Regions from separate parts of the Bradyrhizobium sp. AUGA SZCCT0177 genome, predicted to be linked through region 1. Evidence: predicted binding sites of a transcription regulator. Region 1 holds the regulator's gene; each other region holds the start of a gene.
What was found. Region 1 encodes HrcA, which represses chaperone genes, less so after heat shock. Its sites were predicted from a motif close to GTTAGCACTCNCNNNNNGNGAGTGCTAAC; they were not measured.
Positions count from the first base shown of each region.

Region 2: JQ597_RS34050 (co-chaperone GroES) is a predicted target of HrcA. The motif match lies at 1,868-1,896, and genes of this name have one in related genera.
Region 3: JQ597_RS31710 (co-chaperone GroES) is a predicted target of HrcA. The motif match lies at 1,965-1,993, and genes of this name have one in related genera.

Region 1 is NZ_JAFCMA010000007.1:147,138-151,271, forward strand. It holds gene JQ597_RS10595 (helix-turn-helix domain-containing protein) at 1-794, shown strand, start outside; gene JQ597_RS10600 (VOC family protein) at 865-1,293, shown strand; gene grpE (nucleotide exchange factor GrpE) at 1,314-1,913, opposite strand; gene hrcA (heat-inducible transcriptional repressor HrcA) at 2,107-3,195, opposite strand; gene rph (ribonuclease PH) at 3,354-4,067, shown strand; gene rdgB (RdgB/HAM1 family non-canonical purine NTP pyrophosphatase) at 4,079-4,134, shown strand, end outside.
Region 2 is NZ_JAFCMA010000045.1:27,145-31,278, forward strand. It holds gene JQ597_RS34040 (protein phosphatase CheZ) at 155-940, shown strand; gene JQ597_RS34045 (hypothetical protein) at 1,137-1,652, opposite strand; gene JQ597_RS34050 (co-chaperone GroES) at 2,007-2,303, shown strand; gene groL (chaperonin GroEL) at 2,437-4,083, shown strand.
Region 3 is NZ_JAFCMA010000037.1:14,609-18,742, reverse strand. It holds gene JQ597_RS31725 (DUF1097 domain-containing protein) at 1-208, shown strand, start outside; gene JQ597_RS31720 (hypothetical protein) at 666-827, opposite strand; gene JQ597_RS31715 (usg protein) at 1,475-1,759, opposite strand; gene JQ597_RS31710 (co-chaperone GroES) at 2,045-2,362, shown strand; gene groL (chaperonin GroEL) at 2,500-4,134, shown strand, end outside.

The DNA of each region.
Region 1 (4,134 bases):
CGGCCGGCCTTATCACGGGAATGACGGGCTACCGCGAGCATGCGCTTGGCCGGTTTTCGCAGCGTGAAGCCGCACACCTGATTGTGCCGCTGATCATCAGCCTTGGCAGCCCGTTCCTGATCGCGCTCGGCCGGGAGCCCGATGCGGCCGACCGCCAGCCAAGCTTCGCCGCGGGCCTCTACGCCGGGCCTGTTCATATCGAGTCCGATGGCGGCGCCGAATGCGTGCAGGTGGATTTCACGCCGCTCGGCGCTTACCGCTTTTTCGGCGGCGACGTCGCAGGTCTTGCCGCGCGCATGGTCGATATCGGCGACGTGCTCAGCCACGAAGGCCGGCAATTGCGCGAGAGACTGGGCGCGACGGCTTGCTGGCAACACCGCTTCGACCTGCTCGAGGACTTCATCGCCGGCCGCGCCAATCATCTGCCGTCGCCGGAGATCGCCTTCGCCTGGCGCCGGCTGGCGCTGACCGCGGGCAGCGCGCGGATCACGGCACTGGCAGGTGAAATCGGCTGGAGCCGCAAACATCTGGTCGAGCGTTTTCGATCCGAGCTTGGCCTCGCGCCCAAATCAATCGCGCGCATGATGCGCTTTCACCGGGCCTGCCGGCTGGCACGCAGCGGGACAGCTCCCGGCTGGGCCGGGATTGCCGCCGAGAGCGGCTTTTCCGACCAGGCCCATCTGGTGCGCGAATTCGGCGAACTGGCCGGCGAGACGCCGACGGCCTGGGCACGGCGTCTGGCGCTGATCGACAGCCGGCTGACACGTCCGAACGAAGCGCTTTCCGACTGGTAACAAATCTTCAAGCCGGCGCCGCCGGCGTATCAGCATATTGACGCGGTGAAGCCGAAAGAAGGAGTTTGCCGTGACGAACAGCAATGACGCGCAGCGCATCTACCCGACAATGCGCTGCAGGGATGCCGAGGCGATGATCCGCTGGCTCAAGGATGTGCTTGGTTTCACCGAGCATGTCGTCTACCGCACGGACGGCGTGGTACAGCACGCACAACTTGCCTGCGGCGCGTCGCTTCTGATGCTCGGTCAGGCCCGTGACGATGAGTACGGCAGATTGGTTGGCGACATCTCCGGCCGCCGCACCGACGCGCTTTATGTCGCCGTCGAGGATCCCGACGCGCTGTGCGCCAAGGTGAAGGCATCAGGCGCCAAAATCGAAATGGAGCTGCACAACACCGACTACGGCAGCCGCGATTTCGCCTGCCGGGACCCGGAAGGCAATCTCTGGAGCTTTGGCACCTACTGGCCGAAGGCGAATGAGAAGCCGATGGACGCGTAGGTCGGATCGGCTCTTTCGGCTTAGGTCGTGACGTCGGCGGCGGGCGCCGCCTTGGCGCCGCCTTTGGAGACGCCGACCAGCGCCGGACGCAGCACGCGCTCGCCGATCATGAAGCCGGCCTGCACCACCTGCACCACGGTGCCCGCCGGCACCGACGCGTCAGGGACTTCGTACATCGCCTGCTGGAAGTTCGGATTGAACTTCTCACCCGACGGATCGAATTTCTTGACGCCGTTTTTCTCCAGCGTGTTGAGCAGCGACCGCTCGGTCAGCTCGACGCCTTCGATGAACGCCTTCAGCGCCGGGTCGGCCGAGGCCTTCATTTCCTCAGGAACCGCATCCAGCGCGCGTTGCAGATTGTCGGCGATATCGAGAATGTCGCGCGCGAAGCCGGTGATGCCGTAAGCCCGCGCATCGGCAACTTCCTTGGCGGTGCGTTTGCGCAGATTTTCCATCTCCGCCAGCGTGCGCAGCATCTTGTCGCGCGCTTCAGCCGCTTCCTTCGTCAACGCCTCGACCGATCCTTCCTCGGGATCATCAGGCATGATGTAGGGCTTTGAGACCACGGGCTCGCCGCTCTGGGCCACCGCGTCATCATTCGGCCGGTTGGGATCGGTCATAAGTCTGCCTTCTCAAAAGAACCGTTCGGTTAAATGGGGATTTGCTGCCCGGGATATCGTGCTTTAGCGGGTGAAAATCAAGCGTTCCATGGCGTTTTCGAGTGATGCCTGCACCGGACCTGATCCGGGGTGGGGCCCGGTTCGCGCCGGGAAAGGCGTCAAAACAACAAAGCGAAGCTTTTTTCGGGCCGGATCAGCCACCGAGCATGCGGCTGACGATGCGCGCGGCATAGTCCACCGTCGGAATCACCCTTGCATAGTTGAGCCGCGTCGGCCCGATCACGCCGAGAACCCCGACGATGCGGCCGGCGGCGTCACTATAGGGCGCGATGATGGTGGAGGAACCGGACAGCGAGAACAGCTTGTTCTCCGATCCGATGAAGATCCGCACGCCCTCGGCGCGCTCGGCGCGACCGAGCAGATCAATGACGCCGCGCTTGGTCTCGAGGTCGTCGAACAGCGATTTCACGCGCTCCAGATCTTCCAGCGCATGCAGATCCTCGAGCAGATTGGCGTGACCGCGCACGATCAATTGGCGGTCCTCGCTTTCGCCGCCGGACCAGCTCGCGATGCCGGCCGCGATGATCTTCTGCGTCAGCTGATCGAGTTCGGCGCGGCTTTGCGTCAGCGCGGTTTCGAGTTCGAGGCGCGACTCGGCAAGCGTACGGCCGCGAATGCGGGAATTGAGGAAATTGCTGGCTTCCGTCAGCGCCGACGAGGGAACGCCGGGCGGCAGGGTCAGCACGCGGTTTTCGACCTGGCCGTCCTCGCTGACCAGCACCACCAGCGCGCGTTCCGGCTCCAGCCGCACGAATTCGATGTGCTTCAGCCGCGAATTGGATTTCGCTGTCAGCACCACCGCGGCGGCGCGGGTCAGGCCCGACAACCGCGTCAGGGCTTCGCCGAGCGCCGCCTCGACCGATTGCGCGCGGCCGACGGACGCAAGCTGGGTCTGGATCGACTGCCGTTCGTCTTCGGTGAGATCGCCGACCTGCATCAGCGCATCGACGAAGAAGCGCAGGCCGAGTTCCGTGGGCAGCCGGCCGGCCGAGGTATGCGGCGCGTAGATCAGGCCGAGCTGTTCGAGGTCCGACATCACATTGCGAACCGAGGCCGGCGACAGCGGCATCGCGATCAGGCGCGAGATGTTGCGCGAGCCCACCGGCTCGCCGGTTGCGAGGTAACTCTCGACGATTTGACGAAAAATGTCGCGCGAGCGCTCATTGAGCTGGGCCAGCCCGGCATTCGGTGCGATCAGGCCAATCGGATCGTGGTGGGCCACAATTACTCCCTCACAGCTGCCCCTAATCTGTCTATCCGGAGGGCCGGTGACAAGCACGCATTACACCTCAAAGAGGTGGCAAAGGCCCTTGCCGCTGCCCGCTCCCCCTCCTACAAGCACCGCGAACCGCTTTTACTTGATTTTTCGGAGGATTCCCCATGCGGCCAAGCCGCCGTGCGCCCGATGAGCTGCGCCCCGTGTCGCTGGAACGCGGCGTCGTCAAATACGCCGAAGGTTCCTGCATGGTGAAATTCGGCGATACCCACGTGCTGGTCACGGCCACGCTGGAAGAACGCCTCCCGCCATGGCTCAAGGGTCAGGGCCGCGGCTGGGTCACCGCCGAATACGGCATGCTGCCCCGCGCCACCCTGGAACGCACCCGCCGCGAGGCCGCCACCGGCAAGCAGGGCGGCCGCACCGTCGAAATCCAGCGCCTGATCGGGCGCTCGCTACGCGCGGCTGTCGACCTTGAAGCGCTCGGCGAGCGTCAGATCACGGTCGATTGCGACGTGATCCAGGCCGATGGCGGCACCCGCACCGCCTCGATAACCGGCGCCTGGGTGGCGCTGGCCGACTGCATCTCGTGGATGAAGAACCGCAACATGCTGAAAGCCAATGTGCTCCGCGATAATGTCGCGGCGATCTCCTGCGGCATCTATCAGGGCACGCCGGTGCTCGACCTCGATTATGCCGAGGATTCCGAGGCCGATACCGACGCCAATTTCGTCATGACCGGCGACGGCCGCATCATCGAGGTGCAGGGCACCGCGGAGAAAACGCCGTTCTCGCAGGACGAGTTCCTGGCGCTGATGGCGCTGGCGCGCAAGGGCGTCGCGCGTCTGGTGGACTTGCAAAAGATGGCCGTCGCGTAGTCTGATTGATCATGCACCGTCGAATCACAGGCCGCCTAGTGATCGCGACCCACAATCCCGGCAAGCT
Region 2 (4,134 bases), on a different contig from region 1:
GTAGCGTTTATTTTGAGTGAACGCCGGGCACGCATGGTTAATCCCTGGTGTGCGCCTCGCGGAAGACTACGCCGCGATGTGTTCCCCGCGTGAACCTCACGTTAAATCGCATCTGCCTAAAACAGGTCACGGAGTTAAGGGGTGGGAATACATCATGTCGGTTAGTCGCAAACGTTTTCGTATCGAACAGGCCATTTTGGGCGATGTGCCAATACCGGTGTCCGCAGCTGCCGAAGGCGGCGACATCGGCCCGATGCATCGCGAGATCATGAGCGAACTGCGCTCGATCCGCGCCCAGATGGCCGCGGGCGGTCAAGGCCGCTCCGTCGTGACTGAATCGGCGGAAGCGTCGGTGGCGCGCGAGGTTGCCGAAGCCCAGGCGCTGCTGGAAACCTATCGTGCCCAGATCGAGCAGTGCGAAAAGCTCAAGGTCGAACTCGACCTCATTCACGACGCCATCAACCGCACCAAGCGCGAAATCGCAACCCTGCACGGCAAGAGCTTTGACGGCGGCGAAATGGCCAAGGTCAATGGCGAACTCGGCGCCGTCGTCGGCGGCACCGAGCAGGCCACGCAGCAGATTCTCGAAGCCACCGAGGCGATCGACCAGGCGGCGACCGCGCTGTCCAAGAACACTTCGCCGGACCAGCAGAAGCTGCTCAGCGAGGAAATCCAGGAACGCGTCATCGCGATCTTCGAAGCCTGCAACTTCCAGGATCTCACCGGCCAGCGCATCAGCAAGGTGATGACCACGATGAAGTTCATCGAGAACCACATCAACGTCATGATGGACATCTGGGGTGGCGTCGACGCGCTGAAGGCGCACGCGACCCCGATCGTCGACACCCGTGAAGGCGACGCCAAGCTGCTCAACGGTCCGAAGCTCGACGGCGACGTCGGCCATGCCTCGCAAGACGACATCGACGCGCTGTTCGATTAAGGGTTCAGTTGGCGCCTACGCGGGCGTCATCCCGAGAATACGAAAACGCCGGCGCGAAGCCGGCGTTTTTTATTTATGGTTTAGAATGTCATTCCGGGGCGATGCGAAGCATCGAACCCGGAATCTCGAGATTCCCCGATGCGCAATTGCGCATCTGTGGTCTGGTCCTTTGGACCATCCCGGAATGACGGAGGGCTCAGGCGCGCGGCGCGCAGCGGACATAGACCATGTTGCCGTAACGGACCCCGGCATCCTTGTCGACAAAGCGGGTCACCAGAACGCGGCCGTCGAACGAGACGACCTCGCGGTCCTGCTCGCCCGGGGTCGGTCCGGCCGGGCCGATATAATTCTTGCCGCTCGGAGAGCCCTTGAGGCGCAGTTCCTGCGGGGTCGCCTGGTCGGCCAGATGCATGACCACGCCCCCGGAGGTGCCGGCGGTGATCACATAAGGCTGCCTGCACTGATCGCGGGCCATCTTTTCGGTGCGGGCCCGGTCGTTCGGATTCTGATACGAGGCGAGACCCCAGCGGCCGACGATCTCGTCGGAGCGGATCGTCGCCGGCATGTCGGGAGCCACACCCGGCTCGGGCGGAGGCGCGGAACTTGATGACAGCGACGGCAGGCTCATGCTGCTGCACGCTCCCAAGAGCATCGTGAGCGCTGAGGCGATCGCCAGATTGGCAACCACGCGCGCAGTACCGGACCCGATCATCGCATTCCCCCAAACAAGTTTTTTGGCCGCACCCGTCCTGCAGCCAACCGTAAAACACGTGCCGGAGCAATGACGTCCATCAAATTACGCCGTCGCTCCGATTTGGTTTCTCAGGGAGCATCCTATATTGGCCTCACCAAGGCCTTAACCTTTTTTGGGCCTTAACCCCCCTTGCTTGACAGGATCGGCGCCAAGCCATATTCCCCGGGCCACACATTAGCACTCAAACGCGACGATTGCTAAGGCAAGTAAGGAGTTTGGCCGTCCCGCCCGGGACGGTGTCGAATACCCGGCATTAGCAGCCATTTTGATGGCAATCAGACCTGAAACCAAGCCTTCCAAAGAGGAAACCTCATGGCCAAATCCAAATTCCGCCCACTGCATGACCGCGTCGTGGTCAAGCGTATCGACGCCGAAGAGAAGACCAAGGGCGGCATCATCATTCCCGACAGCGCCAAGGAAAAGCCCTCGCAGGGCGAAATCACGGCCGTCGGCCCGGGCGGCCGGGACGAGGCCGGCAAACTGATCCCGATCGACCTCAAGGTCGGCGACCGCGTGCTGTTCGGCAAATGGTCGGGCACCGAGGTCAAGCTCGACGGTGAGGAACTCCTCATCATGAAGGAATCCGACATCATGGGCGTGCTGGTTTAAGCACCGCCTCCCTCACCCTGAGGAGGCAGCGAAGCTGCCGTCTCGAAGGGCCGACATTCACAAACTCATCCTTCGAGACGCGGCCAAGTGGCCGCTCCTCAGGATGAGGGTTCATTTCCAGGAGTAAATCCAAATGGCTGCCAAAGACGTTAAATTCGCCGGAGACGCCCGCGATCGCATGCTGCGCGGCGTCGATATCCTCGCCAACGCCGTGAAGGTGACGCTCGGCCCGAAGGGCCGCAATGTCGTGATCGACAAGAGCTTCGGCGCCCCGCGCATCACCAAGGACGGCGTTACCGTCGCCAAGGAGATCGAACTCGAGGACAAGTTCGAGAACATGGGCGCGCAGATGCTGCGCGAAGTCGCCTCCAAGACCAACGACACCGCCGGCGACGGCACCACCACCGCAACCGTGCTCGCCCAGGCGATCGTGCGCGAAGGCGCCAAGTCGGTTGCCGCCGGCATGAACCCGATGGATCTGAAGCGCGGCATCGACATCGCGGTGCTGGCCGTGGTCAAGGACATCGAAAAGCGCGCCAAGCCGGTCGCCTCCTCCGCCGAAGTCGCCCAGGTCGGCACCATCTCGGCCAATGGCGATGCCGCCATCGGCAAGATGATCGCGCAGGCGATGCAGAAGGTCGGCAATGAAGGCGTCATTACCGTCGAGGAAAACAAGTCGCTCGAGACCGAAGTCGACATCGTCGAGGGCATGAAGTTCGACCGCGGCTATCTGTCGCCCTACTTCATCACCAACGCGGAAAAGATGACCGCCGAGCTCGAGGACGTCTACGTGCTGCTGCACGAGAAGAAGCTCTCCGGCCTGCAGGCGATGCTGCCGGTGCTGGAAGCCGTGGTGCAGTCCGGCCGCCCGCTCTTGATCATCGCCGAGGACGTCGAGGGTGAGGCGCTGGCGACGCTGGTGGTGAACCGTCTTCGTGGTGGACTGAAGGTCGCCGCCGTCAAGGCGCCGGGCTTCGGCGATCGCCGCAAGGCGATGCTGGAAGACATCGCAATCCTGACCGGCGGTCAGCTGATCTCCGATGAGCTCGGCATGAAGCTGGAAAGCGTCACCGTCAACATGCTCGGCCGCGCCAAGAAGGTGGTGATCGACAAGGAGAACACCACCATCGTCAACGGCGCCGGCAAGAAGCCGGCGATCGAAGCCCGCGTCAGCCAGATCAAGGCGCAGATCGAGGAAACCACCTCGGACTACGACCGCGAGAAGCTGCAGGAGCGCCTGGCCAAGCTCGCCGGCGGCGTCGCGGTGATCCGCGTCGGCGGTGCGACCGAGATCGAGGTCAAGGAGAAGAAGGACCGTGTCGAGGACGCGCTCAACGCAACCCGCGCGGCCGTGCAGGAAGGCATCGTGCCGGGCGGCGGCGTGGCGCTGCTGCGCGCCAAGAAGGCGGTCGGCCGCATCCAGCACGACAATTCCGACGTTCAGGCCGGCATCAACATCGTGCTGAAGGCGCTGGAAGCTCCGGTCCGCCAGATCTCGGAGAACGCCGGTGTCGAGGGCTCGATCGTGGTCGGCAAGATCCTCGAGAACAAGTCCGAAACCTTCGGCTTCGACGCCCAGACCGAGCAGTATGTCGACATGGTCGACAAGGGCATCATCGACCCGGCCAAAGTGGTGCGCACTGCCCTGCAGGACGCTTCCTCCGTCGCCGGCCTCCTGGTGACCACCGAGGCCATGGTCGCCGAACTGCCGAAGGAGCCGGCCGCGCCGATGCCCGGCGGCGGCGGCGGCATGGGTGGAATGGGCGGCATGGGCTTCTAAGCCAAGGATCCGCACGAACGCTTAAAGGGCTGCCAAATGGCAGCCCTTTTT
Region 3 (4,134 bases), on a different contig from region 1:
GTGTCGCTCTGTTGATCATCGTCAACGTCCCGGTCCCTGGCTTGGAGCGGTCTGGCCAGCGATCGTCGTCGGCGTCACTGTTTTCTTCCTGGTCATCGTCGCCTCGATCGATCTGCTGTCCGTGGTACCGGCCAACGTCTACGGTTACGCTGCGCTTGTGGCGTACTCGCTGCACCAGCCATCCGCCGCGCCGGCCACCGGCCCATAGCAGAACCTGATCTCGCCCTCGTTCGCCAACCCGCTGGTCTTGCTCATTGTCTCGATGGTGATCGGGAGCCCTGTTCGGCTATGCCTCGGACCAGCTCGCGAAGGTGCTGCCCACAAAACAGCCGACCACGGCGGCGCACGCATAACCGAAGCACCGCGTTTTGTGCCCGGTCCCAATTCCGTCATCGACTCGGTCCCAAGGTCGATGGATAACCGAACGCGGCGTCCGGTCGATTTCCGATACATGGCTAGCGCCCGCAAAGCGCCCCCTAATTGATATCGCAATGTCCGCGATCGCAGCGCCAACTATGTCCTGTATGTTCGGCAATGCCGCGAAGGGAATTGCCGGAGTTCAGAAAGACGGCAAACTAAAGGCCGCCACTATAGATGGATCTTTCTCCGTAGCCGCTCCTAATTGTTTTTGACAGGTTTAGCCACTCACGCCGGCATCAAGCGCCTTAGTTCTTTCTGGGCAGCGGTTCGTTCGCTACTTCCTCTGCCAGTAGCTTTAGAAGCTTCTCCTGCCGCGCGTCAGCTTTCGCTGCCGCCGCTTCCGATGCAGCCACGAGACTGCGATAGAGCTTAAGGTTTTGCTGGCGAATGAAAAATTGATGTTCCATAGCTACCTCCTCTGAGGGCATGGACCGAAGCGCATCGTGCGCTTGAGAATGGAGAATGGGAAGTGTCGCGCACGTATTGTCTGCCGGAACGATCGAAGACGACGACAAGCTGGGGCAAGCCGTCACCAACATCGCACTGACATCGCGCAAGCGGTTAGTTTGGGCGGCAAGCAGTCATTAAGACGGGCACAAGCCGGGATACCGTCTGGCTTGCCTACGCTTACGGCGTTGTAAATACGGTCAGCCTTTACGTCGAGCACGGACAAGAGACTTTTCATGCCATTCACGTCGAAGCGAGCAGTTCGTTTCCATTAGCGTTGCGGATCTCTTTGTTAGCCGCCGCTCTGCTAGCCGCTCTGGTTTGGATTTTGCGCCTGTTGGCCAGGCGTCTAATTCGGGTTCTGGCCGGACTTAGCGGACTAATCGCCCTGTCGATTCTGCTGACCAGACTTGTTGGGATCATTCTGTTTATCATCCCGTCTCCTTAATGGTCGGGAACATATGACAACCGAGCATTCGGAGGTTCGTTCCGGCAAATCAAAAAGAAAGCCGTTCAATTGCCGCGCGGGCCGCGCGGGCCGCGCAGTCAAGTCGCCGAGCCTCAGAATGTGCTCAGGTGCGCTCCCACCGCAATTGCTTCAGTTGAATTAGTGCAACCGGAACACGCCGTCGATAGCGTGCAGCTCAGCAGGCTTGATGAGTTTCGAGTGCACAACGGTAACTGCGAACAGGGGTCCTTCGAGTGATTTTTCCCAGAACGCGAGGAAATCCTTCAACGCCGGGAAATCCGGAAACATATCGTAGTCCTGCCAGACGTAAGCTTGCAGCAGCCAGCGCCGATCGGGACGGCGATAAACGATTTCCGCTGTTGTCAGTCCGTAGCCTAAGACCTGCTTCCTGAAATCCTTGGAAACCGCATCTTGCTCGACCATGCCAACCTCCAGCCCAACTGAAGAGTAATGCGTGATTCTCAATTCGCCAAAAAGGGAAACGTTCAATAGGTCATAGCAATCAACACGCTAGCAGCATGTTACTTCACTTGCTAGCAGTCGCCCCTCCTCCAGAAACTCAAGCCGCAGTCAAACATCGTGGGCCGAAGCCCTTGCGCCCCAGGGTCACAGGCTTATGTGAAGAGCGGCTAGCACTCGCTCATTGCGACTGCCAATCCAGAAATAATCACAAAAGCCATAATAATCACAAAAGCCATGGAGGATCGCATGAAGTTCCGTCCGCTCCACGATCGCGTCGTGGTCAAACGCATCGATGCCGAAGACAAAACCGCAGGCGGCATCCTCATTCCGGACAGTGCCAAGGAAAAGCCCTCGCAGGGCGAGATCATCGCCGTTGGTCCGGGCGGCCGTGACGAAGCCGGCAAGCTGATCCCGATCGACCTCAAGGTGGGTGACCGCGTGTTGTTCGGCAAGTGGTCGGGCACCGAGGTCAAGCTCGATGGTCAGGAACTTCTGATCATGAAGGAAAGCGACATCATGGGCGTTCTCACCGACGTTCCCGCCGCCAAGAAGAAGGCCGCTTAAGCGCTTTAGCCCGTTCCCTCATCCTGAGGAGCCGGCGCAGCCAGCATCTCGAAGGAAGAGGTCTGCAATCCAAATCTCATCCCCCAGGAATCCGCCCAGTCGCGCGCACCTTGGGATCTGGGAATACGGAGATCATTATGTCAGCCAAGGAAGTCAAATTCGGCGTTGATGCCCGCGACAGGATGCTGCGCGGTGTCGAAATTCTCAACAACGCGGTGAAGGTCACCCTCGGCCCCAAGGGCCGCAACGTCGTGCTCGACAAGTCGTTCGGCGCTCCCCGCATCACCAAGGACGGCGTCACCGTCGCCAAGGAAATCGAACTCGAAGACAAGTTCGAGAACATGGGCGCACAAATGGTGCGCGAAGTAGCCTCCAAGGCGGCCGATGCGGCCGGCGACGGAACCACCACTGCGACCGTGCTGGCGGCAGCTATCGTCCGCGAAGGCGCCAAGTCGGTTGCTGCCGGCATGAACCCGATGGATCTGAAGCGCGGTATCGACCTGGCGGTGGACGCCGTGGTCGCCGACCTCGTCAAGAACTCCAAGAAGGTCACCTCGAACGAGGAAATCGCCCAGGTCGGCACCATCTCCTCCAACGGCGACGTGGAAATCGGCAAGTTTCTTGCCGACGCCATGAAGAAGGTCGGCAATGAGGGCGTCATTACGGTTGAGGAAGCCAAGTCGCTCGAGACCGAACTCGAGGTCGTCGAAGGCATGCAGTTCGACCGCGGCTACATCTCGCCCTACTTCATCACCAACGCCGACAAGATGCGCGTTGAAATGGATGATGTCTATATTCTCGTCTACGAGAAGAAGCTCTCCAGCCTGAACGAACTGCTTCCGCTTCTGGAAGCTATCGTGCAGACCGGCAAGCCGCTGGTCATCGTCGCGGAAGACGTCGAAGGCGAAGCGCTCGCCACCCTCGTCGTCAACCGTCTGCGCGGTGGTCTGAAGGTCGCGGCCGTCAAGGCGCCGGGCTTCGGCGATCGCCGCAAGGCCATGCTGCAGGACATCGCGGTACTGACCGGCGGTCAGGCGATCTCGGAAGATCTTGGCATCAAGCTTGAGAACGTCACGCTCGCCATGCTCGGTCGCGCCAAGAAAGTGATGATTGACAAGGAGAACACCACCATCGTTAACGGCGCTGGCAAGAAGGCCGACATCGAAGCCCGCGTTCAACAGATCAAGGCGCAGATCGAGGAAACCACCTCGGACTACGACCGTGAGAAGCTGCAGGAGCGTCTGGCCAAGCTCGCAGGCGGCGTCGCGGTGATCCGCGTCGGCGGCGCGACCGAAGTCGAAGTCAAGGAGCGCAAGGACCGCGTGGACGACGCGATGCACGCGACCCGTGCGGCGGTGGAAGAAGGCATCGTGCCGGGCGGCGGCGTCGCCTTGCTCCGTGCCTCCCTGCATCTCAAGGGGCTGCGCACCAAGAACGATGACCAGAAGACCGGCGTCGATATCGTGCGCAAGGCGCTATCCGCGCCAGCACGCCAGATCGCGGTCAACGCGGGCGAAGACGGCTCCGTGATCGTTGGCAAGATCCTAGAGAAGGAGCAGTACTCCTACGGTTTCGACTCGCAGACCGGCGAATACGTCAACCTGATCTCCAAGGGCATCATCGACCCGACCAAGGTGGTTCGCGTGGCGATCCAGAACGCGGCTTCCGTTGCGGCGCTGCTGATCACCACCGAAGCCATGGTGGCCGAAGTGCCGAAGAAGAACGCGGGCGGCGGCGGTATGCCCCCGGGCGGCGGCGGCATGGGCGGCATG